DNA from 3 places in the Silvimonas iriomotensis genome. Region 2 is predicted to be linked to each of the others. Evidence: predicted binding sites of a transcription regulator. Region 2 holds the regulator's gene; each other region holds the start of a gene.

Region 1 (7,299 bases), on a different contig from region 2:
GCCGCCCCGCGCTGGATGAAATGCGCGACATGCTGGCGTTCTGGCTGGTCAACCGCTTGTCCGCAGGGCAGCCGTAAGCCCTGGGTGGGGTAATACTCAACATTCTGAGAATTGACCCCGATCAACACCCCTCAACACGACAAACCCCAATATCTTGTGCTGAAACCCGACCAGACAACAAGATATTGAGGTAAGCCGTGCATAGCCAGCCCATCCACGTCCGCAAACGCGACGGCCGCATTGTCCCTTTTGATGCAGAACGCATCACGCGTGCCCTGCTGGCCGCAGCACAATACAGCGGCGAGTTTGATCTTGCGGCGGCGCAAGCGCTGGGAGACAAGGTCACACGGCGCCTTGCCCAGACCGGCTTGACCAGTCCGGGCATTGAAATCATCCAGGATCATGTGGAAGAAGCCCTGCTGGAACAGGGTTATCTGAAGACCGCGCGGGCATACATCACCTGGCGCAGCCAGCACGCCCGCTTGCGCTCTGACACCCGCACCGTGGTCGATGTTGAGGCCAGCATCAATGAATACCTCAACCAGTCAGACTGGCGCATCAACGCCAATGCCAACCAGGGCTGGAGCCTGGGCGGGCTGATCCTCAATACCAGTGGCAAGGTGATCGCCAACTACTGGCTGAATCATGTTTACCCGCCGGAAATCGGCGCCGCCCACCGCTCTGGCGCCCTCCATATTCATGATCTGGACATGCTCTCGGGCTATTGCGCCGGGTGGTCCCTGCGCCGGCTGCTGCATGAAGGTTTCAACGGCGTCCCGGGCAAGGTGGAAGCCAAAGCGCCCCGGCATATGTCGTCGGCCATTGGCCAGATCGTCAATTTCCTGGGCACTTTGCAAAACGAATGGGCCGGCGCACAGGCGTTTTCCTCGTTCGATACCTATATGGCGCCGTTCGTGCGCGTGGATGAGCTGAGCTACACCCAGGTCAAACAGTACATCCAGGAACTGATCTACAACCTGAACGTGCCCAGCCGCTGGGGCACGCAGACGCCGTTTACCAACCTGACTTTCGACTGGACCTGCCCGGCTGATCTGCGCGAACAGATTCCGTACGTGGGCGGTGTGGAAATGCCGTTTACCTACGGCGAGCTGCAAGCAGAAATGGACATGATCAACCGCGCCTACATCGAAGTCATGATGGAAGGCGATGCGCTGGGCCGCGTGTTCACCTTTCCCATTCCCACCTACAACATCACGCCTGACTTCGACTGGGATCACGCCAATACGGCCTTGCTGTTTGAAATGACGGCCAAATACGGCCTGCCGTATTTCCAGAATTTCCTGAACAGTGATCTGGAGCCACACATGGTGCGATCCATGTGCTGCCGGTTGCAGCTGGATCTGCGAGAACTGCTCAAACGCGGCAATGGCTTGTTTGGCTCTGCCGAACAGACCGGCAGCCTGGGTGTGGTCACGCTGAACTGCGCCCGGATCGGCTATGAATTCCGGGGCGATGAGCCAGGCCTGTTTGCCCGTATCGACGAGCTGATGGACCTGGGCAAACAAAGCCTGGAGATCAAACGCAAGCTGATCCAGCGCCTGATCGATGGCGGGCTTTATCCGTACACCAAGCGCTACCTGGGCACCTTGCGCAATCACTTCAGCACGCTGGGCGTGAATGGCGTCAACGAAATGATCCGCAATTTCACCGGCGACGCGGACGACATCACCACTGCCTACGGTTATGACCTGGCCACACGCTTGATGGATCACATCCGCGACACCATGACGCGCTTCCAGGAGGAAACCGGCCATCTGTACAACCTGGAAGCCACGCCGGCCGAAGGCACCACCTATCGCTTTGCCAAAGAAGACAAACGCCGCTACCCGGACATTCTGCAGGCCGGCACCCCGGAGCAGCCGTATTACACCAACTCCACCCAGTTGCCCGTGGGTTTCACCGACGACCCGTTCGAGGCGCTGGAGCGCCAGGATGCGCTTCAACGCAAGTACACCGGTGGCACCGTGCTGCATCTGTACATGAACGAGGCCATCTCGTCGGCCGATGCCTGCCGCACCCTGGTCCGCCGCGCACTCACGCGCTTCAGGCTGCCGTACATCACCGTGTCGCCCACGTTCTCGATCTGCCCCAAGCACGGCTATCTGAGCGGCCATCACGAGTTCTGCCCCAAGTGCGACCAGGAATTGCTGGCCGCGAAACCGGTTTGCTGCAACTAGCAGCGACGCGGCCGGCGATTGCCACGGAATACCGGCCGCGTTCTTTTTCTACCGCTTGCCCCCGCCATCCCCCGGAGAACCTGCATGAACGATCACGCCACCCAAACCGTCATCCACACCGCAACCCGTGCCAGCGTCGCGCTCAAGCAAGAAGAGCGCACACGCTGCGAAGTCTGGACGCGCGTCATGGGTTACCACCGCCCCGTGTCGGCCTTCAATATTGGCAAGCAAGGTGAATTCAAGGAACGCCAGTTCTTCAAGGAACGGCCATGACCGACGAAGCACATGCCCGCACGCCGCCCAAGCTGGGTGGCGTGGTGCCGTTTTCCAGTTGCGACTATCCGGGCCATCTGGCCTGCGTCGTGTTTATCTCTGGCTGCCCCTGGCGTTGCCATTATTGTCATAACCCGCATCTGCAAAGCCGCCGCAAACAAGCCAGCAGTCCCACCTGGGATGACACGCTGGCCTGGCTGCACGGCCGGCGCGGCTTGCTGGATGCCGTAGTGTTCTGCGGCGGCGAACCGCTGGCGGAATACTGGCTGCCCCACATGATGAAACAAGTGCGGGAGCTGGGTTTCCGGGTTGCCCTGCATACCGGCGGCGCGTATCCGGCGCGGCTCAAGCAATGTCTGCCGCTGCTTGACTGGGTCGGGTTCGACGTCAAAGCCCCCTTCGCCAGTTACGAAGCCGTCACCCAGGTTCGGCACAGCGGCAAATCCGCGCGCGAATCACTGCATTTGCTGATCGAGAGCGGCGTGGAATTCGAATGCCGCACCACCATCCACCCCGCCCTGCATGATGAAACCGCCCTGCTGCAACTGGCCGGCACACTCGCCGTGCAAGGCGTAGAGGATTTCGTGCTGCAGCCGTTCCGCGCCTCAGGTTGTGCCAGCCCGTTGTTGCTGCAACAGGCAATCCCACCGGACTGGCCTGGTGACGCCACCCTGGCGCGCTTGCGGCGCGTGCTGCCGCGCACGTCGATCCGTACGCATTAGTGACATCGCTTTTGGTGATTTGTATACACGGCATCATCTCTGCAATGACGCTTTGATCTGAATCAAAATCAAACCAGAGACAAACCCGCAGACTCCCCGCTCTTAACCAGGAATCGCCATCAAGGCGGGAGACTTTCCCATGCTGCAACATGCTTTCAAACCACTGCTGATCAAAGGCAAAGCCTTGCTCCCTGTCGTGCAGGGCGGCATGGGCGTGGGCATCTCTGCGCACAAACTGGCGGGCGCCGTGGCACAACAAGGCGCCGTCGGCACCATCGCCAGCGTAGACCTGCGCCATCACCATGCCGATCTGATGGAACAAAGCAAAACCATCAAGGATCAGGCCGGGCTGGATGCGCTGAACTACGAAGCGCTCACCCGTGAAGTACACCTGGCCAAAACTGCGGCTGGCGGCAACGGCCTGATCGCCGTGAACGTCATGAAGGCCGTGTCCGCCAATACCGATTATGTCCGCTGCGCCTGCGAAGCCGGCACCGACGCCATTGTGATGGGTGCAGGCCTGCCGCTGGACCTGCCCGACGTCACGGCAGACCACCCGGACGTCGCGCTGGTGCCGATTTTGTCCGATAGCCGCGGCATTGGCGTGGTCCTGAAAAAATGGCTGAAGAAAAACCGCTTGCCCGACGCAATTGTCATCGAACACCCCGGCCACGCCGGCGGCCACCTGGGCGCCACCCGTCTGGACGACGTCCACAACGAGAAATTCGGCTTTGACCGCGTGCTGACCGAAACCCTGCAGCTCTTCAAGGAACTGCAACTGGAAAGCCAGCGCATCCCGTTGATCGTGGCCGGCGGGATCAACAGCCATGAGAAGGTGCGCCACTACCTGCAAAACGGCGCCAGCGGCGTGCAACTGGGCACCGCCTTTGCGGTGTCGGCTGAAGGCGACGCGCACCCCAACTTCAAGGACGTCCTCGCCAACGCGCGCGATGAAGACATCGTCGAATTCATGAGCGTCGCCGGCCTGCCAGCCCGCGCCGTACTCACCCCCTGGCTGAAAAACTACATCAACCGCGAAGCCCGGCTGCAATCAAACGCCAAAGCCGATCCGGCCCGCTGCACCCAAGGCCTAAACTGCCTGTCGGTCTGCGGCCTGCGCGACGGGCTCGCCAAAGTCGGGCAGTTCTGCATTGACCTGAAACTGGCCGCTGCCATGCGCGGTGAAGTCAATCGTGGTCTGTTCTTCCGCGGCGCGGACAGCCTGCCATTCGGTAATGCCATCCGCCCGGTGCGCGAGCTGATTGATTATCTGCTGACAGGCCAGCGCCCCGCCGGTTTGACGACCAACCCGGCCTGAGCGTGACGGGCATCACGGCGAATATAAGAAAAATCTGACGAATTACAGAAATTAGCAGTGACGAATTTCGTCACTTCCAGGTACAAAGGCCGGTGTGGGTATCCACACCGGCCTTTGTTTTTGCGCCACACCCGCCGCCATTCGTCGCCGCCTGGCGTGGATGGCCTGACATGGCGCTGTAACGGTTCAGCAGCCGGTTAGCATCAGAAAAGGGGCCCGAAAACGAAGAAGGGCCAGGCTCGAAAGCCTGACCCTTACTGTCTTTGGTGCCGTTGAAGTGAATCGAACACTCGACCTACTGATTACGAATCAGTTGCTCTACCGACTGAGCTACAACGGCGGAGCCAGCATTATAAGCAACTTTGCAATAGATACCAAGCCGGGCACAATGCGCCGGCGGGGCCCATCCCGCTGGCATAGCTTTTGCTCTAACTTTGCTGGCGCGGAGACCCCGCACACCAACAAACAATTTTCGGAGACTGAACATGCAACGCATGCAAAAGGGTTTCACCCTTATCGAACTGATGATCGTTGTTGCGATCATCGGCATTCTGGCCGCTGTGGCCATCCCGGCTTACCAGGACTACACCGTCCGCGCCCGCGTTTCTGAAGGTCTGGGCATGGCCGACGCTGCCAAGGCAATCGTTGCTGAAAACGCCGCTAACGGCGCTTCTTCCCTGAGCCTGGGTTACAGCTGGTCCGGTTCCACCACCAACGTGAACACTGTTTCCATCACTGCTGGCAACGGTAACATCGACGTGACCTACGCTTCCAAGGCTGGTAATGGCGTGATCGAATTTACCCCGACTGACACGGGCAACTCCGGTGTAGCGCTGCAAGCTGGCACTGTTCCGCAAGGCGTGATTCAGTGGGCGTGTAACGGTACCGGTACCACTCTGGCTTCCAAGTATCGTCCGTCGCAGTGCCGCTAATCGGTTAATTTGACCGATTAACTCGGGATGGCGGGCTTTCGTTAAAGCACGCCATCCTACTCAGGCCCACCCACTACAATACTGCGCAACGCAGTAGTTCACTTCCGGGCTCATTACATTCTGACAGGTTTGAACGTGGCAGATGCCTGCCATTGAATTGTCCCGGAGGACAAAATGCGTAAAACTGAACGCGGTTTCACATTGATTGAATTGATGATTGTGGTTGCAATCATCGGCATTCTGGCTGCGGTTGCCATCCCGGCCTATCAGGATTACACCGTGCGCGCCCGGGTTAGCGAAGGCCTTGGGATTGCTGACTATGCCAAAACGCTGGTCGCCGAAAATGCCGCAAATGGCAACGCTTTTAATCTTGGTTTCTCTTTTGGTTCCGGCACTTCCAATGTCTCTGCGATGAACATCAGTTCATCCACCGGTGCCATCACCATTTCGTTTACATCGATTGCTGGTGCCGGCCTATCAGGTGGTGGTAGCACGCTGGTGCTCCAGCCCCTGGATGCAACCAATAGTGGTAGCCTGACTAACGGGGTCGTGCCAAACGGCGCCTTGATCTGGCAATGCAACAGAGCAGCGGGGACCACGCTGGCTCAAAAATACCTCCCCAGTCAGTGCCGCGGTTAAACAGATAATCCCGCTGATTTATCCTTATTTTCGCACTTGCACGTGGTTCTGGATGGTGTGAGGCATACCGGTATTCTTGACTCATGACCATCGAACAGACCGTGAATCTCTCCAAGGCGTCCCCCTCTACGCGTCCAAAGCTGCTGACTGAATGGAAGCAGGCTTTGGACGGGCTGGTTCACCAGAACCCGGCCATTGTTTTTTTCCTGCTGGCATCCGTATGGATGCTTTGCCACCCCTGGTTCGGGTTTTGGCATGACGGGATGCTCTATCTCGGTCAGACACTGCACCGCATTTCTCCCGAGCATTATCCTGGCGACCCTTTCTTCATGTTTGGGTCCCAAGACGATTACACCTTGTTCACCCGCATTTATGCACTGGTGATCAAAGGTATTGGTATTGCCAACGCCGGCCTCTTGCTCACTTTTATCGCCTTGTTTAGCTGGTTCTGCGCATTTTACCTTTGCTGCAGGGCGGTCTTTAAAAGCAGCTACGCCCCGGTTGTTGCAACCATCGCGATTGTCCTGCTCCCACCCAATTACGGCGGCTTTGCCATTTTCCGGTTTGCGGAGAACTTCCTGACCGCCCGCAGCGCGGCAGAACCCGCAGTGCTGTTTGCGCTGTTTTTCATGCTACGCCAGCGCCATATTGCGTCGCTGCTCGTTTTTGCTGTGGCCTGCCTGATGCACCCGCTGGTCGGGTTCTCCGGGTTGACGGTCTGGCTGGTATACGTGTTCATGTATCCGCCGGCAGCATGGACACGTAAGGCCCTGATCGCAACCTGCATCGCCGGTAGCGTAGTAGTCGGTATTCTGGCGCTGAAGCACGACGGCCCTTTTGGCCAGCTTTTCCAGGTTTACACAGGCAGTTGGCTAAACCTTATCCTGGCGTTCAACCTGCATGTCTTCATCAGCAGTTGGCCCTTGAACGACCTGTACCTGATCAGCGGCAGCATGGTGCTGTCTCTTGTCTATATCCGGCACGGCAATAATCCACGCCTCAAACAGCTGGTGTGTGCGATTACGGTTGCGACGCTTGTGTCGCTTGCCATCAGCCTGATTTTTGCTGACTGGCTGAGAGTAATCCTGATCACTTCCATGCAGATCTGGCGCATCCTCTGGATCTGCCAGGCCCTGATTCCATGCCTTGTGGTCACAGATATGCTGCTTGATCGCAAGAACCTTTCACTACCTGCTTTGTGGGCAATGGCACTAGCC
Region 2 (7,299 bases):
CCGTTTCGCCGAAGAGTTTTCCCGCGCTCAACAAGTCGGGATCGAACAGTCTCTGGGTTTTGCCCGTACCGTCCTGACCGGTACAGAGCGCCTCTGGGCGGTGCAACTGGGTTTTGCCCGTGCACTGTTGTCTGACAACGAGCACGCTGCCAAGTCCCTTGCTGGTGCCAAGGACGCGAATGAAGCGCTGGCCGTTCAGCGCGAACTGGTCGAACCCGTGACCGAAAAAACCACCGCCGCCTGGCGCGAAGCCGTGGGCATTGCCCATGCCACCCAGAAAGAACTGGGTGAACTGGTGGAAAAACATCTGAAGCAAACCAGCGAAGAAGTACTGGCTGGTCTGGACAAGCTGGCTGAACAATATCCGGCCGGTGCCGCAGGTGTGAAGAGCCTGCGTCAAGGCGTGGCCACCACGTTTGATGTGTACGATTCCGCGATCGCCGCAACCCGCAAGCAAAGCGAAGAGTGGCTGGCTGCGACCGTGCAGAACATCAACAAGGCCAGCTCTACCGCTGCAGCCAATCGCCGCAAGGCCGCTGCTGCCTGACCTGTTTACTAGCGCATATCTGCCGATTGCGTTAACGGCCCCTTCATAAGGGGCCGTTTTTTATTTGGGCCGACACTGTGTGAGTCAGGGTTTGGGGTTGACCGCCTGCGCGGCCAGGAACCAGTTGGCCAGTTGGCGGGCCGGGGATTCACGGGTCAGCGGGTTGAGTAGCAGGGCGCATTGATCGGCAAACCAGGGCTGGAACGGCCCGGTATCAATGGCCAGATAGCTGCGGGCATCGTCTTGCAGGTGCGTCAGGCTGTGGTCGATCAGCGTTTGCCAGGATTGCAGATCAAACGAACTGGCACCCGGTTGCTGCAAGGCATGCAGCAACCATTGCCAGACAGATTCAGACTGCGCCAGCCAGCCGCTGGCAATGCTGTTCAGAAAAGCACCGGCCCCAGGGCCGCCGGCGTGAAGCCAGGCTTTGGGAAACGGCGGCGCCAGCGCATCCAGTACCGGCGTGGCCAGGGCGAAATCATCATGGTTGCCACCCGCGGCAACCATCCAGCCCATGGTTTTACCAAACGGATTGTGCAGATTGACCGCCAGGTCCAGAAGGCGCCAGCCACCTTGCCGGGCAACGGCCAAGTGTTGCTGGTAAGCAGCCATATTGCCCGGATTGATCAGCACCAGCGTGCTGTCTGCCGTGGGGGCGGGCGGAAGCGCTGCCGCCGCCTCCGCCGGGAATACAGGCAGCCCCAGCCCGGCCTGTCCCAGGCGTTCAAGTACGGCAGAGGCTTGTGCGGCAGGGGCAATCAGGCAGAGCTGGGCGATCATGGGGGCGCGGGGTCAGTTGCCCTGGCAGCTATTCATCAACTGCTTCAGGCCTTCGATGTCTTTGAGTTCAATCAAACGGTTCTGTACCCGCAGTAAACCCTGGTCCTGGAAGCGTGACAAGGTGCGGCTGACGGTTTCCAGTTTCAGGCCCAGATAGCTGCCGATTTCTTCACGCGTCATGCGCAAATGAAAACTGTGCTGCGAGTAACCGCGCAAGGCAAAACGTTGTGACAGGTTCAGCAGGAATGCCGCAATGCGCTCCTCAGCCTTCATGTTGCCCAGCAACAGCATGACGCCATGATCGCGGACGATCTCGCGGCTCATCAGGCGGTACAGGTGGCGCTGCAGCGAGGGAATGCGGCGCGACATGTTTTCCATTTCATTGAATGGCAACTCGCACACTTCGCTGTCTTCCAGTGCCACCGCATCGCAGGTGTGGTGCTCGGTGCTGATGGCATCCATGCCGATCAGTTCACCGTTCATGTGAAAGCCCGTGACCTGCTCCCGGCCATCTTCAGAGACAACACTGGTCTTGAAAAAACCCAGGCGCACAGCGTAAAGCGAGTGAAACGGTTCGCCGGCCCGATAGAGCGCTTCGCCCCGCTTGATCGGGCGGCCCTGGCTGACAAGCTGGTCGACCTGACGCATTTCATCGGGAGAGAGCCCGACAGGCAGGCACAGTTCGCGCAGGCTGCAACTGGAGCAGGCATGGCGCAATTGCTTGAGACCGGTTTCACGTAACTGGATAGGTGAGAGCATGGTTGTTTTTCCACTTGGACTTCAGATAATTGCCTGCAGGCCAGAGCCAAAGTCACGGTTGGGGCTGGTCTGTCAGAAACGGTCGGTCGCTGAGGGCATCTATTAATTACATGTGCGAAGTAGATGCGAGCATCATGCGATTTGCTTTGATCTGTATCAAGTAAATATCTCCAGGGTGGAGGCAAACTGTTTACCCTGAATTTTCAGGGCAGGACAAATGCATACAGCCGCCTACATCCAGCAAGTCGAGTTCGATCGCCCCCTTGTCGAACGCTACGATGGCCAGGGGCCTCGCTACACCTCATATCCCACTGCTGACCGCTTTGGTCCGCTGAGTGTCGACGCCTATGCCGCGTCGCTGCAGCAGTCCCGCGTGGGGGAGGCAGACCGCCCGGCATCGCTGTATTTTCATCTGCCTTTTTGCAATACCGTCTGCTACTACTGCGCCTGTAACAAGATCATCACCAAAAATGAAAGCAGGGCAGTTGAATATGTCGAATATCTTAAAAAAGAAATTCGGCTGCTGGCAAATATATTGCCATATACCATGAAGGTTGGCCAGATTCATTTTGGCGGTGGTACACCTACTTTTTTGCCGGAAGCACAACTTGCCGATTTGATTTCAGAAATCAATAAGAATTTCCATATTTTGCCAAATGGCGAATATTCGATCGAAATTGATCCGCGCAAATTGCAGCCCGCCAAAATCAGCCTCCTGGCCCAGGCCGGTTTTAACCGCATGAGTGTTGGCGTGCAGGATTTTGACGAGCGCGTGCAGCGCGCCGTGAACCGCGTGCAGAGCGAAGCGCAAACCCGTATGGTGATCGACGCCGCGCGCAGCATGGGTTTCCGCTCGGTCAGCATTGATCTGATCTACGGCTTGCCGTTCCAGTCGGTGCAAAGTGTGTTGCGCACAATCGACCGGGTTCTGGCAATCAGGCCAGACCGACTTGCGCTTTATAATTATGCGCATTTGCCTGAAAGATTCAAAACACAACGGCAAATGGATGCCAGTGCATTGCCGGGGGCATCAGAAAAACTCGATATCCTGCAATCTGCAATTGAGCGGCTTACCGAGGCCGGATATGTCTATATCGGTATGGATCATTTTGCATTGCCGGATGATGATCTGGCCGTAGCGCAAAGGCGTGGCACTTTGCAGCGCAATTTCCAGGGTTATTCAACCTGGGCGGAATCTGATTTATTGGCATTTGGCGTTTCCGGTATTGGCAAAGTGGGCGCCGGTTATTTCCAGAACGCCAAAGAGATCGAACAGTACTACGCCATGCTGGATGAAGACATCCTGCCCATCGTGCGGGGGTACGAGCTGAACCGCGATGATCTGTTGCGGCGATCGGTCATTCAGGGGCTGATGTGTCGCTTCAATCTGGACTTCGGGCAGGTCGAAACCGCCTGGCTGGTGGATTTCAAAACCTACTTTGCGCCTGAACTGGCGGTGCTGGACGCCATGATGCGCGATGACTTGCTGATCATTTCGCCCGAAGGCATCGAGGTTACGCCCAAGGGACGCATGCTGATCCGCTCCATTGCTATGGTGTTTGATCGCCACTTGCGTGAGAAAACTACCGCCGCGCGCTACTCCCGCCTTGTCTGATGCATTGATCTGCCAGGTTTTGCGGTAAGCTTGCCGCTTGTCTGTCGCCGTTCTGGTGGCTGGGTCTGGCGTGCTTTTCCTAGCGGGATCATCCTTGCACGACTTCGACGTTTTTGCGTTCTTGCTGGCAGGCTTTCTGGGCGGCGGACATTGCTTTGGCATGTGCGGCGGCGTCGTTGCCGCGTTCAGCTTGCAATTGCCACCCGGCCCGCGCCTGCGTTATCACCTGGGTTTCAATCTTGGCCGCCTTGCCGGCTATACGCTCATCGGCGCGCTGGCCGGGGCGCTTGGCGCGCTGCCGTTTCTTGTTTCCCTGCAGTCCATCAAGCTGGTGCTCTATGTGCTGGCCAACCTGTTGCTGATTGGCGTCGGGCTGTATCTGGCCGGCTGGTTTTCCTGGATTGTGCATATCGAAACCGTTGGTCGGCCCGTGTGGCGATTTTTGCAACCGGTTTTGCGTCGTCGCTTACCAGTCAGGCGCTGGCCTGACACGCTGATCGTGGGGGCGCTCTGGGGATGGTTGCCCTGTGGTCTGGTTTATACGGCCAGCTTGTCAGCTTTGTCCTCTGGCGGGGTCGGGCAGGGCGCCTTGATAATGCTGGCATTCGGGCTGGGTACGCTGCCAAACCTGTTGTTGATGGGGCAGGCCGCAGGCCGGATTTTGCAGTGGATAAGAAAGCGATTTGTCAGGGTGTTGGCAGGGTTGCTCTTTATTGCATTTGGCATATATCGGCTGCTTTCAGTGCTGCTATTTAGTCATATGGTGCTTTGAGAGACTATTCAGGGCGAGATAACTTCACTAAAATCTGTCAGCTTAGGCCTTTTGCCTCGTTGAATAGCCCGGAATGCCGCATGCCAACGCCGATACTTGTCGTCGACGATTCATCCATAGCACGCAAGATGCTGATCAAAGCTTTGCCCCCCACGTGGGACGTGGAAATCACGCAGGCCAGTAATGGCAACGAGGCGGTCGCGGCCTATCGCGCGGGCAAGGCCGACGTGATGTTTCTGGATCTGACCATGCCGGACATGGACGGCTATGCCGTGCTGGAAACCCTGCAAAAAGAAGGTTTGAATTCCTTTGTGGTTGTTGTAACCGCAGATGTGCAAACGTTGGCGCGCGAGCGCGTACGCGCCCTGGGCGCTGCAGCCTTCGTCAAAAAGCCGGTTGATCCGGCCAGTATTGAGGCGGTGTTGCGCGAGTACGGAATCAAGCTATGACTGTTATTGCCTTGACGGAAGATCAGCGCGACGCGCTGCAGGAAATCACCAACATTGCCATGGGCCGCGCCGGCGCGCTGCTGGCCCAGTTGATGGGCAGCTTTGTCCATTTGTCGGTGCCGGGTATTTCGCTGGCCGATGCCGGCAATATCTCGGGCACCATCGCGCAGACGGTCGGGCGCGAACTGGCTGTCACCGCCGTGCGCCAGTCGTTCTCTGGCACGCTGCGTGGCGAAGCCATGGTGATCTATGACGAACGTGGCTGCCGCAACCTTGCCGACCTGATGGGTTACGAGGACGAAGTTGGCCAGGCGACCGAGCGCGAACTCTTGCTGGATGTCGGCAACGTGCTGGTCGGTGCCTGTCTGAACGGGATTGCTGATCTGCTGGTGTCGCCGCTGTCGTATTCGCCGCCGACCATCATTGCAGAGAACGCCGAGGTGGACCGCTTGATCAATCCTGATCAGCTGACCTGGGATTACGCCTTGCTGATCCAGGTGCGCTTCACGCTGGAAATCCGCGATTTCACCTGCCACCTTTTGACCTTGATGCCGGAAGAATCGATCTCGCAACTGAAAAAGGCGCTGGATGCGTTCATGGAAAGCATCTGATGCTGGAGACATTGCGCAATTTCATCGTCAGTGAGATCGGCGTAGGTATCTTTGCACTCGATCGGGAATACAACCTGTTGCTGTGGAACCGCTTTATGGCGGACCACAGCGGCATCAGCGCGGATCAGGCCATCGGCCGCAATCTGTTCGAGTTGTTCCCCGATTTGCCGCAAAAGTGGCTGAGCAAAAAAGTCGACAGCGTGTTCATGCTGCACAATTTTGCGTTTACTTCCTGGGAGCAGCGCCCCTGGCTGTTCCCGTTCCGCCACAACCGTCCAATCACGGGTGGCATTGATTTCATGCAGCAAAACTGCACCTTCATGCCCGTGCGTGAGGCCGATGGCGAAATCAGCGCAGTTGCGGTGACCGTCAATGACGTGACCGATGTGGCGGTCTACCAGAGCATGCTCAAACAGGCCATGGCCAAGCTGGAAGAAAGCTCCAGCCGCGATGGTCTCACCGGCGTGTACAACCGCCGCTTTACCGAAGCGCGCCTGCTCGAAGAAATCGGCAGGGTCGAACGTTACCAGGCCGAGACCTTCAGCGTCATCCTGCTTGATCTGGACCACTTCAAACAGATCAACGATACCCATGGTCACCTGGGTGGTGACGAGGTGTTGTGCGAGGTGGTCGCGCGGGTGCGCGACGTGCTGCGTGATACCGACGTGTTCGGGCGCTATGGGGGCGAAGAGTTTTTGCTGATGCTGCCGCAAACCGGTCGCGAAGGTGCGGTGGCCGCCGCCGAACGTATCCGCAAAGCCATTGCGGCCACGCCGATTCTGTACAACGAAGTACCGATCAACGTGACCGGCAGCCTGGGCGTGGCGACTTACGAAGTGGGCGCACCCAAGGTCGAGCGGGTGAAGACGCAGGCCGATCTGGCGCTGTATGCCTCCAAGCGCGCCGGCCGCAATCGGGTGACGTTCTACAGCGCGCAAATGGTCGACAAGGAACTGGGCGCGGGCTAATGCGCGCGCCGGGTTTCTGGTTTTCCTCTCCTTTGTATCTGATCTATCTGATCTATCTGATCGTTTTGTCCCTCATCTGCGGCGGGTGAGCCTGGGCTGCGGCACTGCAGCAGGGCTGCACCCGGGCGTCGGTGCGACTGTTGCATTTGGCCCACTGCGGACCGCAAAAAATTTTTTGCAAGCGCATGTAACAGGGCACGCGTTGGTATTTTCCTGTCAGATCAAGCAGTTCCGCCATTGGTCACCAAACTGGATCATCAGTTTGGTAATTCAGATAACGTTCATATCAAGAAACCGCCGTCACGCCGGAACGGGCTCGTCTATAACAGTAAGCGAGAGGGCGCGATGCCTTCCCGTTGTCCAGCGCCGCCCCTTGCTGTTTTGAATTTCCTCACTCAAACCCCACCTGGCGACGCGTGGCAGCCGTATCCCATCCAACAAAGCTGGAGATGCGTCATGGACGTGTTCAATCACTATGCCTCGCGATACGAGCGCACCCGCGAAGAAGAACTCACCCTGAAGGAATACCTGGAGCTGTGCCGGCAAGACCCGTCGGTATACGCCACCGCGCCTGAGCGCATGCTGATGGCGATTGGCGAGCCCGAGATGGTGGATACCCGTCTGGACTCGCGCATGTCACGCATTTTCCAGAACAAGGTCATGCGGCTTTACCCGGCGTTCCGCGAGTTTTACGGCATGGAAGAAGTCATCGAACAGGTGGTGGCTTATTTCCGGCATGCGGCGCAAGGGCTGGAAGAGAAGAAACAGATTCTTTATCTGCTGGGGCCGGTGGGTGGC
Region 3 (7,299 bases), on a different contig from region 2:
CAGTACCGACGCCGCTGCCCACGGTGGTGCCGACGGCCGCGCCGACGCGGGCGCCAGTGGTGGTCCCGACGATCACGCCAGTGCCGTCCAGTGTGCCGGTGCTGAACATGCCGGTCACGCCGGTCCCTGCGGCAGGTTTGCCAGGGCCGCAAAGTGGCAAGAGTGCACTGCCGGCACAGAACCCGGGGCCGGGCAATGGCGGCGGCAAGAGCGCGACCGGCACGGGCAGCAAGAGCAGCACCGGTACTGGCAACGGCAGCGGCACGCAGCCGGTCAAGCCGCTGAATCTGAACCTGAATCTGAACGGGCCGTCGATCAACATGCCGTTGATCCGGCCGCAGAACAACGGGGGCAAGAATGCGCCGGAAGAAGGGTATATCCGCGCTCAGCGTGATCCGGTAACCCGGGCGATCTACAACTTCTGGGAGGCCTCGCAGGTTAAACAGAAGATCGAGCGCTACGGCAAGATGAGCTTCCCGACCAACAGCCACGGCGACCCCATGTACGGGCGCGTACGCTTGCGGCTGCTGATCAATGGCCGGGATGGCTCACTGGCAGAGAGCGAGGTCATCAGTCCGTCGGGTAACCCGGAGTTTGACGACGCGGTGTTGTTGCTGGTGCGCCGCGCGGCACCGTTTGGGCCGGCCAGCAAGGATATCTGGGATGAAAACGGCCAGATCCTGTTGCTGATGTGGGCCAGCTTCCAGAAAGACCAGACCGTCTGGAGCCGTTGATACGCGGTGCCAGGCCGGACACAGGCTAAAAGAAAACCCCTGGTCTGTCGGCGTGCCGGCGGGCTGTTGCGTTACAGGTCATGGTCGGGTGCCCGCTGTTGCGGGCACCGGCTACATGCACGATACATAAACTGTTTGATTGTCGTCGCGCCTCAGGGTAAAACTGTGCGGCCCGCCAGTTGGCACACCGGATGTGCAACGCGGGCCAGTGCCGGTTCCCCGTGATTGGGCGGGGATTAACTTTTTGTTCAAGTTGAAGATTCTTGTCAGTCAAGTACCTCTCATATAAAGACGGCATTCTGACCATCAACCTCGATGTGCTGGCGTTGGCCTTCCTGCTGGCCATCTTGCTGCACGTGGCGGTGTTGTTCATCCCGCAAACGCCACCCAAAAAGGATAATGGCGCCCCCGCCAGGCAAGAAGCGCCATTCCAGATGCAGCTGTTGCCCAAATCCCGGCCGGCACAGCAGGCAGAACTGGCGCCGAAGCAACCACCTGTCATGACCCGGACCGTACCGGCCCAGGAAAAGCCGGATTACGCCGCGCCGCCGCCCAAGCCACGCCATAAAGAGGCGCCCAAAGTAGCCTCTGCGCCAGCGCCCAAGCCCGCGCCAGACCAGACCCCGCCGCGTGAAATTGCCATGGGCGGGCTGGATGACGCCTTGAACCGGCGCGCGCCGCAGCCTCAGTCCAGACCCGGGCAGTTGTTGCATCACCTGTCTGACTTGCCGCCGCAATCGCAGAACCGTGACGATGCCGCGCCAGAGCCTGATTCCCAGATCGCCGCGACGACAGATCCGGTCAAACGCTTCCAGTACGGCTGGTGGTTTGATGCGATCAAGCGCAAGGTTGAGCGGGTGGGGCAGATGAATTTCCCGCACGACGAACACGACAACCCGATGTTTGGCCGCGTGCATTTCCGTGGCACCCTGAGTGCGGACGGCAAGACCTTTGATATCAAGGTGCTGGATGTCGATGGCCCGGCCGCGCTTGGGCCCAAGTGCAAGCTGATCCTGGAGCGCTCTGTGCCACTGCCGGCGCCGCCCAAAGATTTGCTCGACAAGAACCAGCAGTACGTGTTCGTGGGCGATTACTACTTTGTGAACAGCTCGGAGATGACCCGCTACAACTGGTAAGCGGGGTTTGATCCAGCCAATAAAAAACCCGGCTTTGGCCGGGTTTTTTATTGGTGCTGATGCGGGCCTAGCGGCGGTCGCGATCAATGGCCAGACCGCCAAACGACTGGCGTACCGGCATGATTTCAATCGTGTTGATATTGACGCGATCCGGACGCGAAGCAATCCAGTAAATGGCATCGGCAATGTCTTGCGGGGTCAGCGGCTCGGTGCCGTTGTAGACGGTGGCGGCGCGCTCGTCATCGCCATGGAAACGCACGTTGGAGAACGTGGTGCCACCGACCATGCCCGGTTCAACATCCGTCACCCGCACGCGCGTGCCCAGCAGGTCGGCGCGCAGGTTCAGCGAGAACTGGCGCACAAACGCCTTGGTCGCGCCGTAGACATTGCCGCCCGGATACGGCCAGCGGCCGGCAACCGAACCCAGGTTGAGAATCGCGCCGCGGTTGCGTGCCACCATGCCGGGCAGCACGGCACGCGTGACATACAGCAGACCCTTGATATTGGTGTCGACCATGCGTTCCCAGTCGTCCAGTTCGGCGCGCTGGGCTGGCTCCAGCCCCAGTGCCAGACCGGCGTTGTTCACCAGCACGTCGATCTCGGCAAAGTCTTGCGGCAGGCGCGAGAGCGCGGCAATCACGCCCTCGTTATCGGTCACGTCCAGGGTGAGCGGGTGAACCTTGCCCGGATAGGCGCTGGCCAGGGCAGCAAGCGCGTCAGTGCTGCGGGCGGCAGCAATCACTTTGTGGCCTTCATCCAGAAAGCGGCGGGCCGTGGCCTCACCAATCCCGATGCTGGCGCCGGTCACCAGTACGATCATTGTTTTTCTCCTGCATTGAACAGATTCAGACTCATGCCGTGATCTTGCCGCAGCGCAGCAGCCATGGCTAGCGCAGTGTCATGGCGGATTGGGCGGAACAGTCGCCCCACGGCGTTCAGTGGCACTGCGCCTTGTCTGATTCAAACTGATGAAATTGCGCGACGCAGTCTGCGGGTTCGATCTGAACCGTCACGTGGCCCACGTTGAATTCGCTGGCCAGCCGTTGCTGGATGCTGGCGACAATCAGCGCCTGATCGGCGCCAGGCTCGGCCACCGCGTGCAAGGTCACCATCAGTTGCTCGGCCGTCATGGCCCAGGCGTGGATATGGTGGATATCGGTCACGCCGGTAATGTGCTGTTCCAGGTCGGACTTGATATCGTCCAGTTTCAGGTTGGGCGGCGTGCCTTCCAGCAAGATATGCGTGGTGGCTTTGACAATCTGCCAGGCGCTTTTCAGGATCAGGAAGGCGACCAGCACCGACAGCAGCGGGTCGATCGGCGTCCAGCCGGTAAAGCGAATCACCAGCGCCGCAACAATCGCCGCCACCGACCCCAGGATATCGCCCAGCACATGCAGCCAGGCACTGCGCATGTTCAGGTTTTCCTGGTTGCCGCCATTGAGCACGTAGAACGCCGCAATATTGGCCGCCAGCCCGATCACCGCCACCCACAGCATGGCGCCAGAGAGGATCGGCACCGGTTTGGCAAAGCGCACGATCGCTTCAAACAAGATCCAGGCGGCCACCAGAAACAACGCGCAGCCGTTGACAAAGGCCGCCAGGATTTCCAGCCGTTTATAGCCAAAAGTCAGCCGGGCATTGGCCGGGCGCTTGCCGTAATACAAGGCCAGCCAGGAAAAACCCAGCGCAGCGGCATCGGACACCATGTGCCCGGCGTCGGCCAGCAGGGCCAGCGAGCCCGACCAGATCCCGCCGGCCACTTCTACCAGCATGAAGGCAAAGATGATGACGAAGGCCGCGGCAATGCGGCGCTGGTCAGTCACGCCATGCGCGTGGCCAAAAGTATGGTCGTGATCATGATGGTGGCCGTGGCCGTGATCATGCGCGTGATCGTGCGCAGCCTCATGGCTGGCGTGAGCGTGGCCGTGGTCATGTCCGCAGGCAGCGTCGTGCTGGTGCGGGGCAGGGGTGTTGGCCGGGCGGTAGGGTGATGTCATCAGTCAGTCTCAAAGATAGCGGACGATCTGCTTGAACTCGTCCAGCGCCTCACGCTGGCCCGCTTCGCCGGCGGCATCTACCGCGTGCTCAAGACAGTGGTCGATATGGTCTTGCACCAGTTGTCGCTTGGCGCTGGCAATGGCCTTTTCGACCGCCTGCAGTTGCTGGGCGATATCAAGGCAGGTGCGGCCTTCTTCCAGCATGCGCATGATGGTTTTCAGGTGGCCTTCGGCGCGGCGCAAGCGGTTGATGATTTCCGGGTGTTCTGTGTGTTCCATGTACGCATGGTATCCCCCCTGGGGGGATGTGACAACCACAAGTTCCCCAAAAAATACCAAATGGATATTGCATTGATGAGGGTCAGGTTTTACAATTTTCAGTAATTCATGAAAATTCAGAAAAGAACAAAATTGCTGAAGATCAGATAATTTCAGCAAAACAGACATTGATCGGGTGAGCCATGTCGCTATCATCCGGCCCCGAATCCACTGGTAGACCAAAAAAAATGCAACTCACAGAATTGACCGAACGCTTTGTCCTGCATTTCGGCGAGATGGGTAGCCGCTGGGGCGTGAACCGCACCGTCGGCCAGATCTACGCCGTGCTGTTTATTTCAGAGCGCCCGCTTAATGCCGACGAGATCGGCGAAACCCTGGGTTTTTCCCGTTCCAATGTCAGCATGGGCCTCAAGGAGTTGCAGTCCTGGCGACTGTGCCGCATGAGCCATCTGCCAGGCGATCGGCGCGAATACTTTGAGGCGCCCAAAGACGTGTGGGAGATCTTTCGCACGCTGGCCGAAGAAAAAAAGAAACGCGAAATCGACCCCACGCTATCCATGCTGCGCGACGCCATGCTGGCCACGCCGACCAGCGAAGACGAGCGCTACGCCCAGCAGCGCATGCAGGAAATGCATGAGCTGATTGATCTGGCCACAGGCTGGTTTGACGAGATCCACCGGTTGTCCCCGCAAACGCTGGAAAACCTGATGCGGCTGGGCTCCAAAGTGCAAAAGGTGCTGGGTCTGGCCGACCGCCTGCGCGGTGATCGCACAGAGAGCTGACCGGTACGTACGCAAAGTGGCCGTTGGTGCCACAAATCCCCGATTGCCTGACTAGACTGACAAGTACCGCGGTAGCCCTCAACGCTACCCGCTTTGGAGCGGCAGTATGCAGTTGCCATCGTTTGACCGGCGCCTGGCGCTGGAAATCACCAGTGTACTGATCGTCAAGTGCACGCTGCTTTGGCTGGCCTGGTTTGCGTGGTTCTCGCACCCCGCCGCCAAAGACATGAATATGCCCCCGCAACTGGTGCGGCAACAAATCCTGGGCGCTCCTGCGTCCGGCCCCGCTTTGCGTACCCCCGGAGAAACTTCCAGATGATATTTGCCGAAGATGTCGTGGCACTATCGCGGCTGCAGTTTGGCGCAACCGCCTTGTTCCACTTTTTGTTTGTGCCGCTCACCCTGGGTCTGAGCTGGATTCTGGTGATTTGCGAGTCCATGTATGTGATGACCGGACAAGAGGTCTACAAAGACATGACCCGTTTCTGGGGCAAGCTCTTTGGCATCAACTTTGCCATGGGCGTGACCACCGGGATCACCATGGAGTTCCAGTTTGGCACCAACTGGGCGTATTACTCGCACTACGTGGGCGATATCTTCGGTGTGCCGCTGGCCATTGAAGGGCTGATGGCGTTCTTCCTGGAATCCACCTTTGTCGGCTTGTTCTTCTTTGGCTGGGATCGCCTTTCCCGCGTGCAGCATCTGGGGGTGACTTTCCTGGTGGCGCTGGGCTCCAACCTCTCGGCCTTGTGGATTCTTATTGCCAACGGCTGGATGCAGAACCCGGTTGGCGCAGAGTTCAACTATGAAACCATGCGCATGGAGCTGACCAGCATTGCCGACGTGTTCTTCAACCCGGTGGCGCAGGTCAAGTTCGTGCACACGGTGGCGGCCGGTTATGTGGCGGCGTCCATGTTTGTGCTAGGCGTGTCGTCCTGGTATCTGTTGAAAGCGCGCGATACCGGCTTTGCCATCCGCTCCTTTGCCGTTGCTGCCGGTTTTGGTCTGGCTTCGGTGCTGTCGGTCATCATTCTGGGCGATGAGTCCGGCTATACCTCTGGTGAAGTGCAGAAGGTGAAGCTGGCGGCCATTGAGGCTGAATGGGAAACCATGCCCGCGCCGGCCACGTTTACCGCCATCGGGATTCCCAACCAGAAAGAAGAACGCACCGATTACGCCGTCCGCATTCCCTATGTGCTGGGTTTGATTGCCACCCGTTCGGTCGATAAACAAGTCACCGGCATCAAGGATCTGAAGGTCGAGTACGAAGGCCGTATCCGCAGTGGCATGGTGGCGTACGACGCCTTGCAAAAACTGCTGGCGGGCGACAAGAGCGACCCCGTTAAACAGCAGTTTGAAGCGCACAAGCACGACCTCGGATTTGGCCTGTTGCTGAAGAAGTACACCGACAAGGTGACGGATGCCACGCCAGAGCAGATCAAGCTGGCGGCCAACGACACCATTCCGCAAGTGCTGCCGCTGTTCTTCTCGTTCCGCATCATGGTGGGGCTGGGCTTTCTGTTCCTGTTTATCTTTGCGGCATCGTTCTATTTCCTGGCCAGACGCAATCTGGCGCCCCAGCGCTGGCTGCTCAAGCTGATCGTGTTTTCCATTCCGCTGCCCTGGGTGGCGATTGAACTGGGCTGGTTTGTTGCGGAATACGGCCGCCAGCCGTGGACGATTTCCGGCGTGCTGCCCACCATGCTGTCTGCCTCTGCCCTTGAACCGGGCCAGTTGCACTTCAGTCTGCTGGGGCTGCTGGGTATCTACAGTTCGCTCTTCGTGATCGAGATGTATCTCATGCTCAAGTACATCAAGCTGGGCCCGTCGTCGCTGCATACCGGCCAGTACCACCATGAAAAAACGCTGAAGCAAGGGGAGCAGCATGCTTGATTACGAAACACTCAAACTGATCTGGTGGGGGCTGGTCGGCGTACTGATCATCGGCTTTGCCCTGACCGGTGGCTGGGATCTGGGCGCGGCCATCTTGTTGCCGTTCATTGGCAAGACTGACGACGAGCGTCGCGTGGTGATCAACACCGTGGGCGCCACCTGGGAAGGCAACCAGACCTGGCTGATCACTGCCGGCGGCGCCTTGTTTGCGGCCTGGCCGCTGGTGTACGCCGCGGCGTTCTCCGTACTGTATGTCGCGCTGATCCTCACGCTGTTTGCCCTGTTTTTGCGGCCGGTGGGGTTTGATTACCGCAGCAAGCTGCCCAACCCGAAATGGCGTAACAGCTGGGACTGGGGTTTGTTCATTGGCGGTCTGGTGCCGTCGCTGATTTTTGGTGTGGCCTTTGGCAACTTCTTTGTCGGCGTGGATTACCGTTTTGATGAAACCCTGCGCGTGACCTATGGCAATGCCAGCTTT

The links. Region 2 encodes FNR, which switches genes on or off when oxygen is low (the NO sensors DNR and NnrR bind a similar motif). Its sites were predicted from a motif close to TTGATNNNNATCAA; they were not measured.
Region 1: IEX57_RS18725 (NAD(P)H-dependent flavin oxidoreductase) is a predicted target of FNR. The motif match lies at 3,246-3,259, and genes of this name have one in related genera.
Region 3: IEX57_RS08100 (GbsR/MarR family transcriptional regulator) is a predicted target of FNR. The motif match lies at 4,219-4,232, and genes of this name have one in related genera.

The regions. Positions count from the first base shown of each region.
Region 1 is NZ_BMLX01000007.1:120,699-127,997, forward strand. It holds gene IEX57_RS18705 (TetR/AcrR family transcriptional regulator) at 1-77, shown strand, start outside; gene IEX57_RS18710 (ribonucleoside triphosphate reductase) at 198-2,198, shown strand; gene nrdD (anaerobic ribonucleoside-triphosphate reductase) at 2,283-2,471, shown strand; gene IEX57_RS18720 (anaerobic ribonucleoside-triphosphate reductase activating protein) at 2,468-3,193, shown strand; gene IEX57_RS18725 (NAD(P)H-dependent flavin oxidoreductase) at 3,336-4,511, shown strand; tRNA gene IEX57_RS18730 (tRNA-Thr) at 4,776-4,851, opposite strand; gene IEX57_RS18735 (pilin) at 4,997-5,443, shown strand; gene IEX57_RS18740 (pilin) at 5,618-6,082, shown strand; gene IEX57_RS18745 (hypothetical protein) at 6,166-7,299, shown strand, end outside.
Region 2 is NZ_BMLX01000001.1:1,126,145-1,133,443, reverse strand. It holds gene IEX57_RS05000 (phasin family protein) at 1-547, shown strand, start outside; gene IEX57_RS04995 (hypothetical protein) at 632-1,327, opposite strand; gene fnr (fumarate/nitrate reduction transcriptional regulator Fnr) at 1,340-2,086, opposite strand; gene hemN (oxygen-independent coproporphyrinogen III oxidase) at 2,304-3,701, shown strand; gene IEX57_RS04980 (sulfite exporter TauE/SafE family protein) at 3,739-4,473, shown strand; gene IEX57_RS04975 (response regulator) at 4,554-4,922, shown strand; gene IEX57_RS04970 (hypothetical protein) at 4,919-5,533, shown strand; gene IEX57_RS04965 (sensor domain-containing diguanylate cyclase) at 5,533-6,501, shown strand; gene IEX57_RS04960 (PrkA family serine protein kinase) at 6,958-7,299, shown strand, end outside.
Region 3 is NZ_BMLX01000002.1:342,061-349,359, reverse strand. It holds gene IEX57_RS08125 (cell envelope integrity TolA family protein) at 1-734, shown strand, start outside; gene IEX57_RS08120 (hypothetical protein) at 998-1,870, shown strand; gene IEX57_RS08115 (SDR family oxidoreductase) at 1,938-2,690, opposite strand; gene IEX57_RS08110 (cation diffusion facilitator family transporter) at 2,806-3,867, opposite strand; gene IEX57_RS08105 (metal-sensing transcriptional repressor) at 3,877-4,146, opposite strand; gene IEX57_RS08100 (GbsR/MarR family transcriptional regulator) at 4,374-4,928, shown strand; gene cydP (cytochrome oxidase putative small subunit CydP) at 5,035-5,247, shown strand; gene IEX57_RS08090 (cytochrome ubiquinol oxidase subunit I) at 5,244-6,821, shown strand; gene cydB (cytochrome d ubiquinol oxidase subunit II) at 6,814-7,299, shown strand, end outside.